Regions from separate parts of the Mesorhizobium sp. WSM4810 genome, predicted to be linked through region 1. Evidence: predicted binding sites of a transcription regulator. Region 1 holds the regulator's gene; the other holds the start of a gene.

Region 1 (11,338 bases):
AGGATGCCGGCATCGCCATCGATGAAGGTGATTTCCGACTCGCAACTTGCCGTCGAGGTGAAGCCGGGATCGTAGGTGAAGGCCCCGGTGGTGCTGTAAAGCGCGCCGATATCGATGACGTCAGGTCCGACCGAGCCGCTTCGCACCTTGAGTTCGTGAGTTTTGCCGCCGAATTCAAGTTTCGCGGTCGACGCGTGGGTTTTGCCGCCAAATTCCATTTTTGTCGCAGCTTCGGACATTGCAAACTCCTTTTTGTTTTCTCATGTCGGCAAAGGCAAAATTTCTGCAACGCAAAACGTCGAAAGTATCGGAGTTCGCGCGTTTGCGCCCGCAATTGGATTGCGTGCCAAATTGGGCCAAGACCTAATGTTGCACTGCGAAACCCACCTTTCAATGCCAATCTTCTTGGGCCAGTTTTGCTAATCGATTTGATCCGCGACGCGCGCCAGGCTTTCCTCGCGGCCAAGCACGGCAAGCACGTCGAACACGCCGGGCGAGGTGCTTTTGCCGGTTAGCGCGGCGCGCAAAGGTTGGGCCACTGCGCCAAGCTTATGGCCGCCGGCGAGCGCATATTCGCGGATCGCCGCTTCCGCCGCTGCGGCCGTCCAATCCCCTGAAATCGCCTTCAGCGCCGCATGGGCGCCCCGCAGGATCTCGCGCGCCTCGCCGCCGAGCAGCGCCGCCGCCTTCTCGTCGATCGGCAGCGGCCGCTCGGCAAACAGGAAGGCGGCACCGTCGACCAGCTCGACCAGCGTCTTGGCGCGCTCCTTCAAGCCGGGCAGGGCGGCCAGCAACTGCGCCTTGCGTGTGTCGTCGAGGCGCGCTGCGATCGCCGGGCCGCCTTCGAGATAGGGCAAGGTGTTGATGAAGATATCGAGCAATTCGGGCTCGTTCATGCGCCGCATATGCACGCCGTTCAGCGCCTCGAGCTTGGCGAAGTCGAAGCGGGCGGCCCCCTTGTTGACATCGCCGATGTCGAACCACGCAATCATGTCGGTGATCGATATGACCTCGTCGTCGCCGTGGCTCCAGCCGAGCCGCGCCAGGTAGTTGAGCAGTGCCTCGGGCAGATAGCCCATGGCGCGATAGGCTTCAACGCCGAGGGCGCCGTGCCGCTTCGACAGCTTGGCGCCGTCGGCGCCATGGATCAGCGGGATATGCGCCATTGACGGCACCTCCCAGCCCAAGGCTCGATAGATCACCATTTGGCGGGCGGCATTGGTCAGATGGTCGTCGCCGCGGATGATGTGGGTGATGCCCATGTCGTGGTCGTCGACGACGACGGCATGCATATAGGTCGGGTTGCCGTCCGAGCGCAGGATGATGAAATCGTCGAGGTCCTTGTTGGGGAAGCGGACTCCGCCCTGCACGCGGTCATGTACCACCGTCTCGCCTTCGGCCGGCGCCTTGATGCGGATCGCGCCCCTGGCGCCAACCGGTGCCTCTGACGGGTCGCGGTCGCGCCAGCGGCCGTCATAGCGGGGAGGCAAGCCCTTGGCCCGCGCACTCTCGCGCATCGCCTCCAGCTCGGCCGGCGTCGCATAGCAGTAATAGGCTTTGCCGAGGCGCACCAGCTCCTCGGCAACCGCGCGGTGGCGCGGCGCGCGCTCGAACTGGGATACCGGTTCGCCGTCCCAGGTGAGGCCGAGCCAGGAGAGCCCATCGAGGATGGCAGCGGTTGCCGCATCGGTCGAACGCTCGCGATCGGTGTCCTCGATGCGCAGCAGCATCTTGCCGCCAGTGTGTTTCGCATACAGCCAATTGAACAGCGCCGTGCGCGCCCCGCCAATATGCAGGAATCCGGTGGGCGAAGGGGCAAAACGGGTGACGACCTTGTCGGACATGGAACTCCTGGGCAAGCGCAGAAAACGGATGTGGTGCGCGGACTTTCGCGCGTCGCGCGTTCATGTAGCATAGGAGGTCGAGGGCGCAAGGGGCGAACCCTATGGCTGGACCAGGCCGCGGCGTGGACGACAGCGAGGGCGCGACCGCAAGCGTCAGCGAACGATCGCTGTTTGCCGACGTTCCTCACACTGAGTCGCTACCCGTTTCGCTGCCTGCGTCGCCGCTGAGCATCCAACCTCTTTCGCCGGATCGCCCGGCGCCGATACCGGCTTCAGCACCCGGCCCTGTCATTCGTTTTCGCCGACAGCTCAGCCATCTTTCACCATCCGGTGTCCGCAACAGCGTGGCCGCGGCAGCCGGCCTGGAACTCGACCGGGGCGTCGCCTTCCTGCTGGTGCCGGTTTTCCTGGCATGCGGGGTGATCGTCTATTTTTCGCTTGCCGTCGAACCGGACTTTGCCCAGCCCATCGCCGTCGTGGTCCTTACGGCATTGTGTGCGGCCGTCACGCGCTCACGCCGCAAAACGCACCTGTGCTTCATGGCAGCGTTGCTGTGCGCGCTTGGTGTGCTCGCCGCCAAGGTTGAAACCTGGCGCGCCGGAACGAAGATGCTCGGTTCGGAAATCCAGACCCGGCTGACCGGCCGTGTCGTCAGGCTCGACCAAATGGCGAACGGCCGGATCAGGCTGACCATCGATGTGATGTCGACCGCCCGGCCGACACTGCGTTATGCACCCGAACGTGTCAGGGTGTCGGCACGCAAGATTCCCGCTGAGATGACCGCAGGCTCGGTGGCAACCGGCTATGTGAGGCTTCTGCCTCCGACTGGCCCGGTCAGACCGGACAGCTTTGACTTTTCCTTTGACAGCTATTTCGCCGGTATCGGTGCCAGTGGCTTTTTCCTCGGCAGTCCAAAGATCGTCGTCTCCGAAGATGCACCGTTAACCGCACGCCTTTCTTCGTCGATCGAGAAGGCGCGCGAAACCATCGCCGACCATATCAGGGACAGCATCGGTGGTGCCGAGGGGGAGATTGCCGCTGCGCTGATCGTCGGCGTGCGTGCCGGCATCCCCGAAGAGATAAACGAATCGATGCGGCGCACCGGCATCTACCACATCATCTCCATTTCCGGCCTGCACATGGCGCTTGTCGCCGGCACCGTCATGGGATTGCTGCGCGGCGCCTTTGCGCTGTTTCCCGACTTTTCGTCGCGCCGGCCGGTCAAGAAATATGCGGCTGCTGCCGCACTCGTCTCCATCGCTGCCTATCTGATCTTTTCCGGTATCGTGGTCGCGGCTGAACGCAGCTTCATCATGCTGGCGGTAATGCTTGTCGCCGTGCTGTTCGACCGGGCGGCACTCACCATGCGCAACCTGGCGATTTCGGCCATCGCCGTTATCGTCGTGTCGCCGCACGAGGTGGTCGGCGCAAGCTTCCAGATGTCGTTCGCCGCGACTGCGGCTCTCGTGGGCGCCTATGCCGGTTGGTCCGACTATCGTGCCGACAAGGCCAAGGCGCCGCGACAGCGACGGTCACCGGTCGCTTTCGTCACGCGCAAGCTCGTCGCCGGGGCAGGCACCATCGCAATGACGTCCATCATTGCCGGCAGCGCCACCGCGCTCTTCGCCATCTGGCACTTCCAGCGCGTCTCGCCGCTCAGCCTGTTCGCCAATCTGGCCGTCATGCCGATCGTCACGATCGTCATGTTCCTGGCCGTCCTCAGCGCCTTGGCAATGCCTTTCGGCCTCGACGGCCCTTTCCTCTACATGATGGGCAAGGGCCTGACGGCGATGATTGCAATTTCGGGATGGATCTCGGAGCGTTCGCCGGTCGATGCAGTCGGCCTGATTTCGTTGCAATCGGTTCTGCTGGTGACGGTCGCCCTGGTCATCGCCACGATGGCGACGACATGGCTGCGACTTGCGGCACTTCCCTTTGCGCTCGCCGGCCTGCTGACGATTTCCGAGACGCGCACCCCCGACGTGCTGATCTCGGAGGATGCGCATCTGGTGGCGCTGCCGATCGGCGGCGGCGAACTTGCCGTCAACCGGATGCGTTCGAACGAATTCACCACCGACAACTGGAAACATGCGCTGGTTTCAACAACGATCGTCGAGCCGGAGACATTCGAAAAAGGAGATGTGCGGTTCGACATCGCCGACCCGGCCGACCTGCCACCGGGAGCGCCTTTCACCTGCACTGCCGGCCTGTGCTTGGCCCGGCATCCGTCCGGCGCGCTCATTGCGCTCGCCGACAACCGCAAAACCGCGCGGCCGGCCTGTGCCTTTGCGGATTTGATCGTCATCGACGATGCCACAGCCTATTACAAACCCTGCCGCAACCCGCTGGTTCTCGTCGTCACCAAACGGCAGCTCGCTCGCATGGGCAGTGCCGCCGTCTTCTTCGATCCGCTATCGGCGACGACGCGCGCAGAAATCCGTTTTGCCGTCAGACAGCCATACAGGCCCTGGCATGAGCAGCGGCGGTTTTCGCGCGAGGCGAGGGGCCTGCCGCCATACCTCAGGGCCGAGAAACCCAAGAAGCCTGCCGTTCAGTAACGCCGGATCAGTCCGACGAGCTTGCCCTGCACCTTGACCCGGTCCGGCCCGAAGATGCGCGTCTCGTAGGCCGGATTGGCGGCTTCCAGTGCGATCGAGGCACCTTTGCGGCGGAATCGCTTCAGCGTCGCTTCCTCCTCGTCGACCAGAGCGACAATGATCTCGCCAGGCTGGGCGGTGTCGGCGTTGCGGATGATGACCGTGTCGCCGTCGAAGATGCCGGCCTCGATCATCGAATCACCCTTGACCTCCAGCGCGTAGTGCGTGCCGCCGGTGATCATGTCCGGTGGCACCGAGATCGAATGCGTCTGGTGCTGGATGGCGTCGATCGGCACACCGGCAGCGATGCGGCCCATCACCGGTATGGAGACGGTGGCAACGACGTCGTCGTCATTGCCGGCCGCACGCATGCGCGAAGGCGCCGGCTTGATCTGCCGTCCGAGGCCGCCCTGTCCAAGGCCGCCTTGCCCAAGGCTGCCTTGAATGACGCTCGGCGAGAATTTGCGCGCCGCATTGAGGCCCGGCGCGATCGAATCGGGCAGGCGCAGCACCTCCAGCGCGCGGGCGCGGTTGGGCAGGCGGCGAATGAAACCGCGTTCCTCCAGCGCCGTGATCAGCCGGTGGATCCCCGATTTGGAGGCGAGGTCGAGCGCTTCCTTCATCTCATCGAACGAGGGCGGAATGCCGCTTTCCTTCAGCCGCTCGTGGATGAACATCAGCAGTTCATGTTGTTTGCGTGTCAGCATCGCGACCCCCAACAGAATCAGAAAAACAAACCCAGAACAAACACTATCTGTTCCATTTGTGTTCCGCAACCATTTAAAGTTTAATGAATGTGTTGACGCTTTGTTCAGCGTAGCATCAGCACGCTGCAGGCGGCGCCCGCTGCGGCCGCGGGAGCGAATGGCTCGCGCACGACCAGTCCGTTGGCGTCGGCCAGCATTCTGAGCATCGAGGAATCCTGGATACTGAACGGCGTTGCCTCAAGCGTGCCGGCTTCTTCCTTCACCACCGCGCGTACATAGTCCTGTCTGAGATCGTTGGCCGGCATGGCGGCGCCAAGCCGCGCCTGACGCATGTCCTGGCGGAAAGCGCGGCCGCCGAGCCGCGCCAGCAGCGGCTTCAGAAAGAGCTGCGTGCAGACCAGGCTGGCCACCGGATTGCCGGGCAGGCCGATGCAGCGGATGTCGCCCAGCCGCCCGAACATCAGTGGCTTGCCGGGCCGCATGGCGATTTTCCAGAAATCGAGCGCCATGCCTTCACCGGTCAGCACGTCATGGACGAGGTCGTGGTCGCCGACCGAGGCGCCGCCCAGCGTAACGATGACGTCCGCGCCTGCGGCGACGGCTTTTTTCACCAGCGCGGCGATCGCCTCCTTGCGGTCGGGGGCGATGCCGAGATCGAGTGCGCAGGCGCCGACCGAGCGGGCCGCGGCGGCGACGCCATAGGCATTGGAGGAGATGATCTGGTCGGGGCCAAGGTCGCTGCCCGGCGGCAGCAATTCGTCGCCGGTGGCGATGATGGCGACCAGCGGCCGTTTCACCACGCTGACCTGTTGGTGGTTGGCCGATGCCGCCAGCGACAATGCCGCCGGATCAAGCAGGCGGCCTTTCTCCAGCAGCGCGTCGCCCTGCGAGAAATCGAGCCCGAGGCGGCGGATGTTGCGGCCTTCAACCGTCGGCGCGGTCACTTCGACGATGCCGCCGCCGAGGTCGCGGACATTCTCCTGGATGACGATGGTGTCGGCGCCAGCGGGAAGCGGCGCGCCGGTGAAGATGCGCACGGCCTGCGCCGGGCCGACTGTCCCGGCAAAGCCGCGTCCGGCCGGCGCCATGCCGATCACCGAAAGTCTCGCGGGCACGGAGGCGACATCGTCGGCCCGCACGGCATAGCCGTCCATGGCCGACGCGTTGAATGGCGGCTGGGTGCGGAGCGCGATGAGCGGCTCCGCCAGCACGCGGTCGGCGGCGTCCATCAGGGCGACGCTTTCAGCCTGCAAGGGCGCAGCGTCCTCAAGCAGGTGCTCGAGCGCCTGGGCGACCGCAAGCAGCGCCATTATCGGCCTGCCCCCTGGGCGTCCGCCTTGTAGTCGCCGGATTTGCCGCCGGTCTTTTCCATCAGCCTGATGTTGGAGATCGCCATGCCGCGGTCGACCGCCTTGGCCATATCATAGATGGTCAGGCAGGCGACCGAGACGGCAGTCAGCGCTTCCATCTCGACGCCGGTCTTGCCGGTGACGCGGGCCAGCGCCGTGACCTTCAGACCGGGCAGCTTCGCGTCCGGTTCGATATCTACCGATATCTTGGTCAACAGCAGCGGGTGGCAGAGCGGGATCAGCTCATGCGTCCTCTTGGCCGCCATGATGCCGGCGATGCGCGCCGTGCCCAGCACGTCGCCTTTCCTGGCATCGCCGTCCAGAATCATTTTCAGCGTTTCGGGCCGCATCGAGACAAGACCTTCGGCGATCGCCGTGCGCGTCGTCTCCGCCTTGTCGCCGACATCGACCATATTGGCTTCGCCTTCCGCGCCAAGATGGGTGAGGGCGGCCGACATCGTCAGGTCACCCTGGAGCGACGTCCGTCCGTTTGGACGCACAAAGCACGCTCTAACGCTTTGTATCTATGCATCATGCTCTCCGAAAAGCGATTCCGACTTTCGGGCAGATGCATTGGCGGGCGCCTTGCCCGTCAAAAGCAGGTGCGTCGCAGTGGCCACGTCCAGTTGCCGCATCAGGCTCTCGCCGACGAGGAAAGTGCCAATGTCGCTCCGTTCCAGCCTGCGGCAGTCCTGGTGCGAGAAAATACCGCTCTCGCTGACCAGCAGCCGGTCGGCCGGCACCATCGCCGCGAGCCGCTCCGATGTCTCGATGCTGGTTTCGAATGTCCGGAGATTGCGGTTGTTGATGCCGATCAGCCGCGACGACAGTTTCAGCGCGCGTTCCGTCTCGGCCTCGTCATGCACCTCGACCAGCGCGTCCATGCCGAGCTCGAAAGCCGTCGTTTCGAGTTCCCTGGCTACGGCGTCATCGACGCTCGCCATGATGATCAGGATGGCGTCCGCGCCCCACGCACGGGCCTCGAACACCTGATAGGGCTCGAACAGAAAATCCTTGCGCAAAGCCGGCAATGTCACGGCGCTGCGCGCATCGGTGAGGAATTCAGGCGCCCCTTGGAAAGACGGCGCATCGGTCAGCACCGACAGGCAGGCAGCCCCACCTTTGGCATATGCCTGGGCCAGCGCCGGCGGATCGAAATCGGCGCGGATCAGGCCCTTGGACGGGCTCGCCTTCTTGATCTCGGCGATCAGCGCGAAACTGCCGGATTTGCGTTTGGCTTCAAGGGCCGAGAGAAAGCCGCGCGGTGCATCGGTAGCCCTCGCCCGTGCCTTGATTTCGGCAAACGGCACCCGTGCCTTCGCCGCCGCGATCTCGTCGCGCTTGTAGGCTTCGATCTTGCGCAGGATATCAGACACGGCGCTATCCGTTTGAAATCTCGACCAGCCGGTCAAGCACCTTTAGCGCCCGGCCGCTGTCGATGGCTTGCGCCGCCGTCGCCATGCCATCGGCAAGCGTCGTCGCCTTTCCCGCCACCACCAGTCCGGCGCCGGCGTTCATCAGCACCGTATCGCGAAAGGCGCCGGCAGCGCCGCCCAGCATGTCGCGCAGCGCCTGGGCGTTGTAGGCGGCATCGCCGCCGCGCAACTCGTCCTTGGTATGCCGCTTCAGCCCGACCGCTTCCGGGGTCAGCGTAAAGCTGCGGATCTCGCCGCCGACCAGTTCGGCGACCTGGGTTTCGCCGGTGGTGGTGATCTCGTCATAGCCGTCGCCATGGGCGACCCAGGCGTGGTCGGCGCCCAGTGCCTTCAACGTCTCGGCCACCGGCATGATCCATTCCGGCAAGAAGACGCCAACCATCTGCCTGACGACACCAGCCGGATTGGAGAGCGGGCCAAGCAGGTTGAAGATTGTGCGGGTGCCGAGCTCGGCGCGGATCGGGCCGACATGCTTCATCGCCGGATGATGCGCCGGTGCGAACATGAAGCCGACGCCTGCGTCGTGGATGCAGCGGCCGATCGTTTCCGGCGGGATGTCGAGCTTGACGCCAAGCGCGGTCAGCACGTCGGCGGCGCCGGTCTGCGAGGACAGTCCGCGATTGCCGTGCTTGGCCACCGGCACGCCGCAGGCGGCGATGACGAACGCGGATGCGGTCGAGATGTTGACGCTGTGCGAATTGTCGCCGCCGGTGCCGACGATGTCGATGGCGCCAGCCGGCGCGTCGACGCGCAGCATCTTGGCGCGCATGGTGGCGACGGCGCCGGAAATCTCGCTCACAGTCTCGCCGCGCACGCGCAGCGCCATCAGGAAGCCGCCGATCTGGCCGGGCGTAGCGTCGCCCGACATGATGATGTCGAAGGCATCGCGCGCTTCCTCGAAGGAAAGGGAGCTGCCAGCGGCGACCTTGGCGATATGGGTCTTGAGCGCGCTCATCTTGTCAGGGCTTGGGCAACGGCGGTTTGGTCGATGCGAACGTCATATTGCGTCTGCAGCTGCGCCACCAACTGGTCGAGAAGGTCGTCGGACATGCCGGCGGTGAACGATTTCTGCTCGTCGTCCGGCACCGAGCTGGCGTCGGCTCCGGCAGGCTCGAACACTTCGGCAATCCTGAACAGGATCTGTCCGTCGCCGGTGGGCGAGGGGATCAATCCGGTCCCGCCTTCGCCTTCGCCGAACATCGCAGCCGCCCCTTCCTTGCCGAAATCGGCGTCGTCCGCCCCGCGCTTGACGCCGCGCTTGGTCTGCTTCTCAAGCTTGAGCTCGCTCGCGATCACGTCGAGCGTAGTGCCGGCCTCGAGACGCTTTTCGAGCTCCTGCGCTTTTGCGGTGAGCCGCTTGGTCGTTTCCGCCGCCGTCCAGTCGGCCACCACCTTCTGGCGGACTTCATCCAGCGTGCGGTCGCGGGCCGGCGTGACCGAATCCACCTCGTAGAACACGAAGCCGTTGTTGGCAGTGGTGAGGTCGGGATTCTCGGTGCCGGGTTCGGCATCGAACACCGCCTTGATCAGCTCCGGCGATTCCGGCAGATCCTTGACGATGGCGCCGTCCGGCCTCAGGCCGGTGCGATCGATCGCGTCGACGGTGACGACCTTCAGCTTCAGTTTTTCGGCCGCTTGCTCGAGCGTGCTGCCCGAAGCGCGGCTGTCTTCGTAACTGTCATGCACGTCGAGCAGAATGCGGCTTGCCTCGCCCAGCGCCAGGTCCTTGCGGATGTCGGCGGCCACTTCGGCCAGCGGCTTCACCACTTCGGGCTTGATCTCGGTGACGCGCAGCAGCACCGGACCGAAGGCGCCCTGAACGACCGGGCTGACTTCGTTGACGTTGAGCGCAAACGCCGCATCCGCCACCGCCTTATCGGCGATCTTGTCCTTGGACAGCGTGCCGAGCAGCGTGTCGGCCTGCGTCTTGCCCTCGGCGGCGACGAGTTTGTCGAATGTCGCGCCGGTCTTGAGTGAATCGAGCGCGGCCTTCGCGGCATCGGGCGTTTTGAACACGAGTTGTTCGATGGTGCGCGTTTCCGCCGTGGTGTAGCGCCCCTTGTTCTTGTTGTAGTCGTCGCTGACCTGCTGGTCGGTCACGGCACTCACATCCATGATGTCTTCCGGCTCGAGCCTGACATAGGAGAATTTGCGGTATTCGGGCGCCGCATAGGTCTTCTTGTTTTCCTCGAAATACGCCGAAAGCGTAGTGTCGGATGGCGCTTCGATCGGCTCGACCAGCGATTTCGGCAAGGTCAAATAGTCGATGGTGCGGTCTTCGCCACGATAAAGCGCGACCGCCTTCAAGAACGTATTCGGGGCCTTGACGCCGTCCGAAACCGCCTCGACGATCTGCTGGCGCACAGCCACCTGGGCGCGATTCCTGAGATAGTCTTCCGGCCGCATGCCGACCTGTTGCAGTATGTATTCGAAAGTCCTTCTGTCGAAGTTGCCGCCGGGACCCTTGAAGGCCGGGTCTTCATGCGTGAGTTGGGCCAGCCGGTCCTTGGACAGCCCAAGCCCGAGCTTGCGGGCCTGCTCATCGAGGACCGCGCCCGACACGAGTTGCGCCAGCACCTGGTTGTCGAGGCCGAGCGCCGTCGCCTGCTCGCGGCTGATGCGCTGGCCGAATTGCTGCGACATCACGCTGATCTGCCGGTCATAGGCCAGCCGATACTCGTTGATCGACACTTTGGTGCCGCCGGCCGTGACAACGGCGTCGTGGCCTGCAAAACCACCGACCATCTGTCCGGAAATGCCCCAGACGGCGAAGCTCAACACCAACAATATCAGCAGCGCTTTCGCGATCCAGGTCCCAGCCGCGCTTCTCAAGATACCAAGCATGGTCACTTCCGATTTTTTCGCGCATTTTCGCATGCGCCGAGTCTGAAACAAGCGCAATAGCGTCCTTCCGGCCCACTGTCGATTGCTTTGTGGGCTGAGTTTGGTAGTGAGGACGCAGCCGAATATTGCCCGGAGAAGCAAATCCCATGACGCCTGGAATCCGCCCGCTGGTCGCCGGCAACTGGAAAATGAACGGCACCAGCGCCTCACTCAACGAACTCAGGATGATCGGCAACGGCTTCATGAGCGGGCTCGATGCCGAGACCGAAGCGCTGGTCTGCGTTCCGGCGACGCTGCTTGCGCATGCCGCGGAGATCTTGTCGCGCACGCCGGTCCGGGCCGGGGGCGAGGATTGCCACAGCAAGGAGAGCGGCGCCCATACCGGCTGTATTTCGGCCGAGATGCTGAAAGATGCGGGCGCCAGTCACGTCATCGTCGGCCATTCCGAACGCCGCGCCGATCAAAACGAGGACGACGCCATTGTCCAGGCAAAGGCGTCCGCCGCGTGGCGCGCCGGGCTGGTTGCCATCATCTGCATCGGCGAGACGAGAGCCGAGCGCG
Region 2 (11,338 bases), on a different contig from region 1:
GGGGCAAGATATCGAAAACTCCGGCTGAAATCTACGACTCACTGTTCGTTCCAGCGCTGTTCCGACAATGGGGGCCTATCGTCGCCGCCGAGGCGCGAATAGGGAGGGGCGACTGCGTGATCGACATTGCCTGCGGTACGGGTGTGCTGGCGCTCGCGGCCCTCGACCGCGTTGGCGCGGAGGGCAAGGTGGTCGGGCTTGATCCCAATCCCGATATGCTTTGCGTTGCCCGCCGCAAAAGCACTCGCATCGATTGGCGAGAAGGGCGCGCTGAGCAGATCCCTTTCCCGGATGAAAGCTTCGACGCCGCGGTCAGCCAGTTCGGCCTGATGTTCTTCGACGATCGAGCAGCCGGACTGCGGGAAATGATGCGCGTGCTTAAGTCCGGCGGCCGGCTCGCCGTCGCGGTCTGCGACTCGCTCGACCAGTCGCCCGGCTATGCCGCAGTGGCGGATATGCTTGAACGGCTGTTTGGGGCCGACGTTGCGAACGCGTTCCGCGCGCCCTTTGTGCTCGGCAATGCGGAGTTACTGCGCTCGCTCTGCGCGAAGGCAGGCATAGAGCGTGCCGAGGTGAAGCGGCACCGCGGAACGGTCCGTTTTGCCTCGATCGAGTCGCTGATCTCGACTGAAAGAGCCTGCATCTGGACGTTGGGCGGGCTTTTGGACAACGAGCAGTTCAATCGGCTTCTGGAGGAGGCCGAGCGGGCACTTATGCCTTACGTGACAGCAGCCGGCGCCGTCGCTTTCGACATGCCAGCGCTCGTCATCACGGCATCCAAGGACTGACGCTGGCAACCAGTCTGCGATCAGGCGCTGCCTGCTTCACCTTCCCGCAAAGTCTATCAAACGACACGCACGCGGCGCGTCACCTGGCCATTGCTTTCCCAGTATGTGTGTTTCTTGGCAATCAAGGGATCGTCCATTGCCGGTTGAACCTGTCCCGTGGTGCTGACCGCGCGCGAGGTCACCGTGTGTTCTCCAGGCGACGGATTTGGCCAATCCAGGGACCAGATCTTCCAGGCGTGTTCGGCCTCCTCGCTGCGGTCGATGGTCGCCGGTGCCCATGGCGCTTGATCGATTTGCACTTCGACCCGATCGATCGGTGCCCCCCAGGCTGCCCCAATGATGCGGTAGTCCGAGTCCTTGCGGGTGACCTTCGCGGGCGCGGACTTTATCAGCGCTCGCCCGACTGAGTCCTCGGTCCACACGGTCTCGCCATTGCGCTCTTCCTCCCGGATGGTGACATAGTCACGCGCCATCAGAAGGCTCATGAAGCGGGTGTCGCGCACCTCGATGCGCTCCAGCCACTTGACGTTGGCGATGCCGTACCAGCCCGGAGCAATCAGCCGCAGCGGAAAACCATTGGCCGCCGGCAAGGCGGCTCCGTTCATTTCATAGCAGAGCAGGTTGTCTGGGTTCGTCGCTTCGGCAAGCGACATGCTGCGCGCGAAGTTCTGCTGCATCTTGACGTCGCGGATGGCGACCTCGCCGGTGTCAGTGCCGAAAAAGACCACCTCGATGCCATCTTCCAGGACGCCGGCTTCCTCGAGGATCGGGGCGAGCGGCGTCCCTGCCCAGCGGGCATTGCCGATGCCGCCGGTGAAAAACGGAAAACCGTGGTTGCCCGAGCATTCGACTGTGAAAACGACCTCCTGGCGCGGCCGCGCCTTGATGTCGGCGAGGGTCAATTTCAGGGGCTTCTTAACCAGACCGCCAATCTCCATCGACCATGTCTTCTCGTCGATGGTTGGTCGATTGAAATGCGAGATGCTGAAGAACTTGTCGTTTGGCGTTATCCAGCTGTCCAGATCCTCCCAGACAAGCTGCTTCTGGATACCGACCGGATCGGGATTTTCGGTCGGCTGGTCCAGCCACCGAATAACTTCCTCGCTCGCCCGTGTTGGAAAAGCGTAAGCCCGACGCGAGGTATAGAGAGAAGCAATTGCGGCAAGGGCAGCACTTCCCTGAACAAGAAGTTCTCTGCGTTGAAGATCAGGCATGTTGTTTCCTCCCAGTTGATCCGGAAACAGGCTGCACGTGCCTTAGGCCGCAGCCTGAACACGGATAGGCGCAATGAACGTTTGCCCCACCCGGAGATTATCCGGACAGGTCAAGCGATCAGCGGCGCATCTCAAACATGTGAAGCCTTGGACGAAACTCTCGCTTGGGTTTCGCCTTTTTGAGGGTGCGCCTTTGAGAGGGAAGAGTCCAGTGTATGATGATCGTCTAATATTTCGAGATCAGGGAGGACAGCATGACGTCTTGGGAAATCAAGGGGCGCGACACTCGTCAATTGCACCTGCGAATATGGCTGCAACTGTCAATTCAATGCGCTGCCCGACAAGGGCCATTGCCATGCCGTGGCCGGCATCCAGATCGATGAAGGTCATCATGGCGAGACCGTTCTCGACGGCCTGCGCATCGCCGCGATCTTCAAATGGCCCGGCGCAATCTACGAGGGCAACGGCGAAGCCATCGCTTTCGTCGACGAGAAGGCAACCGACCAGCAGCGTAACGCGCTGCTGCGCATCATGACCGGCCAGGACACCGACCCGTTCGCGACGATGTTCGCCGTCTACGCCTCGACCGTGACAAAAATGAACGAGCCGGTTTTCACCAAGATCGATCTCGACCTCAATATCGACGGCCGCAGGGGCCGCATCTTCGTCAAGGACTACATCGAAACCGTCGGCGAGCCGATCCGCAACAAGGTGACGGGCGCGGACTCGCGGGCTCAAATCGTGTTGCCGAACGGCTTCGAATATGCCGTCGCCGAGATCGGCAGCGCTTCGAGCGCACCAGCGGGCCGGTTCAGGTGACCACTAAAGACAGTTACGGCCAGTTCGCGCGGCTGCATCTCAACAATCGCGGGGTGGTGCGGGCCTGACGCGGCGCATGAACGGCGGGTCGCCACTGGAACGGCTGCTCAAGCGCGACCGCGTCATCACGATTGCGGGCGTGGTGGCGCTGTGCCTGCTGGCCTGGCTTTACATCGCCGCCGGCGCAGGGCTCGGCATGAATGCGTGGGAGATGTCGAGGCTCGCGCTATTCCCCCACCTGCAAACTCCGAACATGACATCCGATATGCCCGGTATGGATATGTCTGGCATGGATATGTCTGGCATGTCCGGCATGGACATGAGCGCGATGGCGACGGAGCCGCGGGCCTGGGGGCCGCGAACTGGGCGCTGATGATCGCCATGTGGTGGGTCATGATGGTCGCCATGATGTCGCCGAGTGCGGCGCCAACCATCCTGCTCTATGCGCGCGTGCATCGCCATGCGCTGGCACAGGGTCAGATCCAGGACAAGCTCGCGCCGACCGGCGTGTTCATGGCAGGCTACCTCTGGTCTGGCTGGGGTTCTCCGTCGCGGCAACCGCATTGCATTGGCTGCTCGAACGCGAAGCCTTCGTTTCGGCGACGATGATGAGTTCGCAAAGCCGCTGGCTTTCAGCCATCGTCCTGATCGGCGCGGGCCTGTATCAGCTCTCGCCCTTCAAGAACGCCTGCCTGTCGCATTGCCGGGCACCGACGGCGTTCCTTGCCCGCCACTGGCGTCCGCACGCAACTGGCGCGCTGCGTCTCGGCGCACTGCACGGGGCGTTTTGTGTCGGATGCTGCTGGATGCTGATGGCGTTGTTGTTCGTGGGTGGCGTCATGAATCTGGTGTGGGTTGCCGCGCTCGCCATTCTGGTGCTGGCGGAAAAACTGTTTCCTGCCGGCCCGTGGGTTGGCCGGGCAGCCGGCATCGCCCTGATCGCCTGGGGCAGCGCAAAGCTTTTGGTCTGACGACCAGGGCCGCCTCTGTCGGCATTCAAAGCGTCGAGGAACTTTGAAGTCTCGCATCCGTTACCGAATATCGTGGATGGGAGGCTCCGCCGATGAATGTTAGCGATGAAAGGACTGTATCGCTCTGGGCGGCGACCGAAGTCGTGCCCGATGCGGTGCCGCTCGGGCAAAGCGAACAGGTCGATGTCGTGGTCGTCGGGTCTGGGATTGCCGGACTGTCGGTCGCCTACGAACTGGCCGTCGCCGGGCAAAAGGTGGCTGTCCTCGATCGCGGCCGGATCGGAAGCGGCATGACGGCTCGCACCACTGCGCACCTGTCATCTGTCTGCGACGACTATTTTTCGGAGCTGACCAAATTGCGCGGCGAGGACCTGGCGCGGATTTTTTACCACAGCCAATCGGCCGCTATCGACCGTATCCAATCCATCCGGGAGACCGAGCGTATCGCTTGCGATTTCCGGCGCCTTGATGGCTTTCTCTTTCCGGCTTCCGGCAGCCAGGAATCCGATATCACGCGCGAACTGGACGCCGCTCTGAAGATCGGTGTCGAGGTCGAGAAGACCAGGGGCGTGCCATTTGCAGGCTTTTCGGATGTGCAGGCCCTTCGATACGCCAATCAGGCGACCTTCCACCCGCTCAAATATCTCCGCGGGCTGGCCGCGGCCATCCGCGCGCGCGGCGGCGTGCTTTATGCTGATACTATCGTCGAAAAGGTCGAGGAGACTGATGGCGGCGTGCGTGTAACCACGGTTTCAGGCTCTACCGTGTCTGCCAGATCGGCCGTTGTCGCCACCAACTCGCCGATCAACGATCGGGTCGCGCTTCACACCAAGCAAGCGCCCTATCGAACCTACGCGATGTCGTTCGAGATCGCGCGCGATACCATACCGGATGCGCTGTATTGGGATACTGAAGACCCTTATCACTACGTTCGGCTTCAGCCTGGCGACGGTCGGACCGACTTCCTGATCGTCGGAGGTGAAGACCACAAGACAGGACAGGCCGATGATGCCGGTGACCGTTTCGCGGCCCTGACGGCCTGGACCAAAAGGCTGGTGCCCGATGTCGGCGTGGAAATCAACCGGTGGTCCGGGCAGGTGATGGAGACCGTCGATTATGCGGGGTTCATCGGCCGCAATCCTGGCGACAGCCGCGTCTTTGTGGCGACCGGGGATTCCGGCCAGGGCATTACCCATGGCGTTGTCGCCGGCCTGTTGATTTCAGACCTGATTCTGAAGGAGGAAAGTCCCTGGCGCGAACTCTACGAGCCATCGCGCAAGACGGCAGGCGCGATCGGCGATTACCTGTCGGAGAATGCGACGGCGATCAAGAGTTTTGCCGAATATATCGCGCCTGGCGAGATCGATTCCGTCGATAAGCTGCGACCGGGAGAAGGTGCCATCGTCCGCGAAGGGCTCAGCAAGATCGCCGCATTTCGCGATGACGACGGCACGCTCTACAAGCGCTCGGCCGCATGCACGCATGTCGGCTGCCACGTCCACTGGAACTCGCTCGAGCGCTGCTGGGACTGCCCCTGCCACGGTTCGCATTTTGCAATCGATGGCACGGCCTTGAACGGACCGGCCGTGGCGCCGCTGGGAAGCGAGTAGGGCAGTAGGCAGTAGGCAGTGGGCAGTGGGCAGTGGGCAGTGGTGAGGACGCCATTCCAGGGGCCATTCCCCTACCCCCCTACTGCCTACTGCCTTCCCTTACTTACAATTCCTTTTCGGCCAGCTCGCGAAACGCATCGGGGACCGATCGCGATTGGCCGAGCGCCGAGGCATAGCCGACCGCCTCCCAGCCGAAGCGGTCGCGGATCTTGTCGATGGCGCGGTCCGCGGTCCAGCGCGCCGCACCCTTCCTGGTGCCGGGGCGGAGGCGGTCGTCGTCGAGGCCGAGCGGCAGTTCCAGCTGCAGGGCCGGCTGCTTCTCCAGATGCGAGACGGCGATCGCCAGCAGCGAAATGGTCTTTTCGTGCGGATGATCGACAAGCACCTTGCGCACCAGCGCCTCGGCGATCTCGGCCAGCATCGCGGTTGCCGAAATCGGCTGGTCGAGCGTGATCGAACGCGTCACCGAGCGCAGATCGGCAAAGCGGACGCGGACCGTCACCGTGCGGCCGGGCCGGGATTTCGCCCGCAGCCTGGTGGCGACCCTGTCGGCCAGATGCAGCAGGGTGGGTACGAAGATTTTTGCCTCGGCCGGTTTCCTGCCGAGCGCCGATTGCGCGCCGGCCGATCGTGCCCGGCGCTGCGTCTCGAGTTTTCGCGGATCGCGGTTCCAGGCCAGCGCGTTGAGTTTTTCACCTGCCGCCGGGCCGAGCAGACGCTCCAGCGACCCACCATTGGTCTTCGCCAGTTCGCCGATGGTGCGCACACCAATGCCGGCCAGCCGCTCCCTGGTGACCGGACCGACGCCCCACATCAGCTCGACCGGCAGATCGTGAAGGAACTCCAGCTCGTGGCGCGGATCGACCACTACCAGCCCGTCGGGCTTGGCCACCTGCGAGGCGATCTTGGCCAGGTGCTTGGTGCGCGCCACGCCGACCGAGATCGGCAAGCCAAGCTCGGCCCGCACGCGGCGGCGGATGGTTGTCGCGATCTCGGCCGGCGGGCCGAACAGGTGGGTGCAGCCGGCGACGTCAGCAAAGGCCTCATCGATGGAAATCCGCTCGACCACCGGGGTAAAATCGCCGAGCACTTGAATAGCCGCATCGCCGAGCCGCTGATAATCCTTGAAATGGCCGCCGACGAAAATCAGCCCGGGGCAGAGTTCCCGCGCGCGCCGCCCCGGCATGCCGCCGCGCACGCCAAAAGCCCTGGCCTCGTAGGACGCGGCCAAGACGACGCCGCCGCCGACGGCGATCGGCTTGCCGCGCAGGGCGGGGTCGAGCAACTGTTCGACCGAGGCATAGAAAGCGTCCAGATCAGCGTGGAGGATGTTGGCTTCCATCCGGCCCGTTCGCCCGCGGCGGTTCGAACGCCGCATTGTCCTGAGGGTGGGTTTTGTGCGAACATAAAGAGAACAAATAGGGCGGATTGTCAAGGAGCGTGGAGGGCAGGTGGAGGGCATCGGCTCAGGTCTGCGCTGCCCCTCATCGCCCTGCCGGGCACTTCTCCCCGTATATGGACGGGGAGAAGGACGCCGTCGCAAAGGATTTCGCCAATCTCCGGCGTTGCAGAAGTGGAGCCGACGCTGCGGCCAGCCCTTCGCCCCGTCACTATACGGGGAGAAGGTGCCGGCAGCGGGGCAGCGCCGACGTTACTCACCTCTAGCCTACGCCGCCTGCCGTGCCCAGAGGCGGTGGCCGTAGCGGCGGAAGAAGCGCGCCAGCAGAAGCTGCTGCCTGGCGCGGGCGAGATCGGCGCCGCGCCTTTCCTGGCGCCAGCGCGGCATGTTGCGATAACAGGCGATGAAGCGGGCGGCGTCCTCGATCGCCTCTTCAGCCGACTGCGCCGGGCGGATCGCCGCCAGGAACAAGGCCTCGCCGAGCTTCAGCCGGTCGACCAGCGCCTTGCGCTGGCCATGGCCGAGGCGCGCCCGGCCTATGCCGTCGAGGCGGATAGCCGCGAGGGCGGCGAGCATGGCCGGGCTGTCGCTGGTATAGCCGCAATCGCGGGCGAACTGGGCGGAGAGGGCGTCCATCTTCGTCTCCTTGGCTGGCGGCGGCGCGACGGAGACCCGGTCCCGTCGCCCATTCATCTGGGATATCACATGGAAGCATAACTCGAAAAATGGCACAAGTTAAACTTTTGCATGGGTTGAGCGGAACCGACTCGACTCTTCGGGAAAAACCCCTAATGTTGTGAACAAAACAGGAACTGAGGCATCAGGGACGATGGCATTGCCGGGCAAGGAAGCAACGATCGCCGAGGTCGTCTCGATCGCGGTCGAGTGTATCGATTGCGGTCGAAACAGATGGTGGAAGCCGGCGGAGCTGAGGCGATTCGGGGTGACCGCGCAGACGCCGCTGGTGGCGCTGTCGGGGCGGCTTCGCTGCTCGGCCTGTCGCGCCGATGGCCTGCCGGGCGCGGCCGTCTCGATCCAGGCGGCGTTCATCGACGAGCGGCAGCAGCGCCGCGCCGAGGCGCGGATGCTTGGCGAGCGCGAGGTTCCGCTGGAGAGATCCAGGCGGGCTTGATGGGGAGTGGCGATTCCTTCTCCCCTTGTGAGAGAAGGTGGCCTCGCGAAGCGAGGTCGGATGAGGGGTGTTGGACGGATCGCCAACGCCTGCCTTTGCTCCAGGGAAGTGAAGCGAAGGCGACGGATTGCCGATGCCTCATTCCGTCCAGCACCCCTCATCCGGCTCGGCGCTACGCGCCGATCCACCTTCTCCCACAAGGGGAGAAGGGCGCGCTCCGCCGCCGCCCTAGTACCCCAGCAGTTCCTTGAGCGGGATGACGCGCCAGACGTGTTTTATCGCGTAGCGGTTGAAGGTCAGCGACTTCGGCGGATTGTACTGCTCGACGACCAACTCGGCGGCGGTCCGCTTGACCAGCTTTTTGATGAAGGCCTTGCCGTTGCGCTCGTTTTCCTCGGGAAACATCTCGATCACCACGTGGTCGCCGGGCACAGCGTCGCGGCCGCCGCAATAGAGCATCTCGCCGGGCTCGTAGCGCGGCACCATCGAGTCGGAGAGCACGTGCAGGGCGAACACCTTGCGCAGATGGGCGATGCCGGGCGGGCGCTGGACATAGCCGGCGACCTCGCCGTTGAAGGTGAAGTCACCGTCGTCGCCGCCGACCGCGGCACCCAGAAGCTCGATGTCCATCGGGCCGGCGGGCAGGGGGGCGGCGTCGGTGACGATCTCGGCGTCGGCAACATTGTCGGCGTCGTCGAGGAAGACGACCTCGCCCTTGCCGAGCGCCACCGGGTCGACGCGAAGGAAGGCGGCGGTCTTCAAAAGGTTCTCGGTTTTCGGCAGGTTGCGGCCGGTTTCCCAATTGCCGACAGCGGCGACGTCGGTGTCGTTGTGCTCGGCAATATGGCGCATCACCAGGCCGCGCTGCTTGCGCGCCTTGCGGATCGCCGCCCCGACCTTGATCGACAATGAGGTTTTCGCCATGGCGCCATCTGAAACATAAGAATCGGTTTCGTCCATGAAAGAATGGCTTGCATAATTTTTTGAGTTATGCTTATATATAGCCATGCACAAGCCACGCTCCATCTCGCTTTCCCATCCGTCCCGGCTGTCCTCCTCTCCGGCCGGGACGAAGCCCGAGGCTCGCGCCTCGGATCCGGTGGCCCTGCCGTCAGCGGCGGCGACCGGAACGGCCAGAGCCGTCCCCTCACGGCTCCGGCCCCGAATTTCGGCGCGTGCAATGCGGGCCTTTCGTGCAGCCGCACCGAGGACGGCACGGTCATCGTCTTCGACCGGCGCACGGGCAGGGCGGTTTCCCCTGGGAGAGGTAATCGGCGACGCCGCGCCGCCCCTCACCTGCCTGCCGGCATTCTCTCCCCGTGAACGGGGAGAGGGGGCAGCTTCGGCATCTACGCAACCCTTTCGATCTCGATGGAAGAACATCATGCCCGCCTATACCGACACAAAATTGCAAAGCATCGCCCGCACGCCGGCCAGGCTGGCGCCGCCGGTCTGGCTGCCGCAGCGCCCGTTGATGCGCGAGATCCAAGGGCCCGACGGCGAGGCCCTCAAGCTGCCGTCGCCGCGCCCCGCTGCCGCCGTCGGGCGCCAGCCGCATGTCGCGGCCATGCGCTTCATCGACTGCCTGTTCAACCGCTGCCGCGCACCGCTCGACCTGACGCTCGAGCAAAATCCCGAAAACGACGCGCCCGGCAGCCGGCCGGCACTGGCGATGCTGTGCTGCGGCTTGCGCACGCGGCCGCTGAAAAGCTACTGCGCCTATCACGCGGCGCGGTTCTGCGACCATCGCCGTACGGCTCTCGCGGACGCAGCGTGAGCGGCATCGGTCGAGAGTCTTCTCGCCAAGCACGGCGGCCCGGTTCCTCGCCCCCGCTGCGCGGAGCAGCCCAGGTTCTGCGAAGACAGCAATGAAACGAGGAGCCACAGATGAGCAAGAAGACCGCCCAAAAGGCCAAACCGCCCAAATTACCCACGGGCGAGGCCGAGCAGGTGCGCATCCGCAAGCAGGTCGGTCATGATTTCGCGCTGAAGGACGATGCCTTTGGCCGCAAGCGGCTGGCGACCGGCACGCTGGAGGCGAGGCGCGTCTATGAGGTGTCCAATAACGGCCACACCGCGACCGGCGGGATTGTGCGGGTGCGCAATGTCGACCCGCTGACCGGCATCACCTCGCTGTCGCGCCAGCAGCGCGAGGCGGGCATGCGCTACCGCGAGGATTTTCGCGTCTCGGCACAGGACGGCGTCAAGCCGATGGCGCTGATCGAGCGCGTCGACGGCGGACGCATCGGCGGCGGCGTTGCCGACCGCATCCTGTCCGCCGGCCGCGCCTATGCCGACGCCACCAGGGCGCTTGCGCATTGGGAGGTGTCGGTCGTGGTGCAAAAAGTCTGCTGCGCCGGCGAAACGGTGAAGAGCCTGGCCGAACAGACCGGCGAGCCGCGGGATGTGCTGTCGAAACTGCTCAAAATCGGGCTGGACTTGCTGGCGGTGCATTACGGCATGATGCTGATGCGGCGGCCGCGGTGAAGGGGCAAACGGGGCGTTTGGCAATGCGTTTTGGCCAGCGTCCTCCAATTGAAGGGCGCGGGTTTCCCGACGGCCTGTTACGCTGCGCCATTGCTGGTAAATCACAATGCCAAAGATGCCGCAAAACGCTCATTTCGCAGATACGGCGCCGACGTCTTCGGCGCTGACCGCGTATGACGAGCACTGCATGCTGACTTACATCCGGCTGCTCGATGCTTCGGCGGACAGCGCCGATTGGCGTGAGGTCGCCCACACCGTCCTGCACATTGACCCGGAGCAGGAGCCAGAACGGGCATTCCGCGCCTGGGCGACGCATCTGGCGCGTGCCCGCTGGATGACCGAGGTTCGTGTCGATCGGCATGATCGTGGCACGGAATGACGCGGGAGATTTTTCGTGGAACTGCCATCCCGGTCTGACCGTTTAGACAGGAAACCAACTGGGAAGCGCCCGATGAACTCTTGGCAAATCAACACCTTGGAGGCCTGCTGCCTGCTTGCCGTCCCGCTGTCGATGATCCTTACGGTTCTGGTGGCGGGTTTCATCCTTGGCTGAATCTGCACTGTTCAGTGAAGGAGACGGCACGCATGGCGGCACCGGCGTGAGTTGCGCCCTGGCATTCATCGCGCGCGACACCTTCAGCGACGACAAAAATGATCCTGCCTCTCAGTCCTTGGCGCGCTCCACATAAGCGGCATCAGCCGTCATCACCACCACGCGGGTGCCGGCGGTGATGTGCGGCGGAACCAGCGTGCGCACGCCGTTGGACAGCGTCGCCGGCTTGTAGGATGAGGACGCCGTCTGGCCCTTGGTCACCGGCTCGGTCTCGACCACCTCGAAGGTGGCGCGCTGCGGCAGCACCAGCGAGATGGCGATGCCGTTGTACTGTGAAATCTGCACCGCCATGCCTTCCTTGAGAT

The links. The regulator LexA, encoded in region 1, represses DNA repair genes until DNA is damaged. The targets are predictions, from matches to a motif close to TGTTCNNNNTGTGTTCNG.
Region 2: dinB (DNA polymerase IV) is a predicted target of LexA. The motif match lies at 6,802-6,819, and genes of this name have one in related genera.

Annotation. Positions count from the first base shown of each region.
Region 1 covers NZ_JBVVQV010000017.1:133,546-144,883, reverse strand. Annotated here, with positions in the region: gene gltA (citrate synthase) at 1-239, opposite strand, end outside; gene gltX (glutamate--tRNA ligase) at 420-1,844, opposite strand; gene AC0L3O_RS23235 (ComEC/Rec2 family competence protein) at 1,946-4,402, shown strand; gene lexA (transcriptional repressor LexA) at 4,396-5,148, opposite strand; gene AC0L3O_RS23225 (molybdopterin molybdotransferase MoeA) at 5,253-6,458, opposite strand; gene moaC (cyclic pyranopterin monophosphate synthase MoaC) at 6,458-6,955, opposite strand; gene trpC (indole-3-glycerol phosphate synthase TrpC) at 7,022-7,873, opposite strand; gene trpD (anthranilate phosphoribosyltransferase) at 7,878-8,888, opposite strand; gene AC0L3O_RS23205 (SurA N-terminal domain-containing protein) at 8,885-10,777, opposite strand; gene tpiA (triose-phosphate isomerase) at 10,924-11,338, shown strand, end outside.
Region 2 covers NZ_JBVVQV010000014.1:90,041-101,378, reverse strand. Annotated here, with positions in the region: gene AC0L3O_RS20530 (DUF1330 domain-containing protein) at 1-788, shown strand, start outside; gene AC0L3O_RS20525 (sulfite oxidase) at 845-2,002, opposite strand; partial or broken gene AC0L3O_RS20520 (DUF1326 domain-containing protein) at 2,257-2,889, shown strand; gene AC0L3O_RS20515 (hypothetical protein) at 2,898-3,194, shown strand; partial or broken gene AC0L3O_RS20510 (DUF2182 domain-containing protein) at 3,194-3,792, shown strand; gene AC0L3O_RS20505 (FAD-dependent oxidoreductase) at 3,885-5,402, shown strand; gene dinB (DNA polymerase IV) at 5,506-6,744, opposite strand; gene AC0L3O_RS20495 (hypothetical protein) at 7,069-7,437, opposite strand; gene AC0L3O_RS20490 (hypothetical protein) at 7,631-7,933, shown strand; gene AC0L3O_RS20485 (XRE family transcriptional regulator) at 8,162-8,857, opposite strand; gene AC0L3O_RS20480 (hypothetical protein) at 9,318-9,710, shown strand; gene AC0L3O_RS20475 (DUF6456 domain-containing protein) at 9,821-10,420, shown strand; gene AC0L3O_RS20470 (hypothetical protein) at 10,527-10,799, shown strand; gene efp (elongation factor P) at 11,085-11,338, opposite strand, start outside.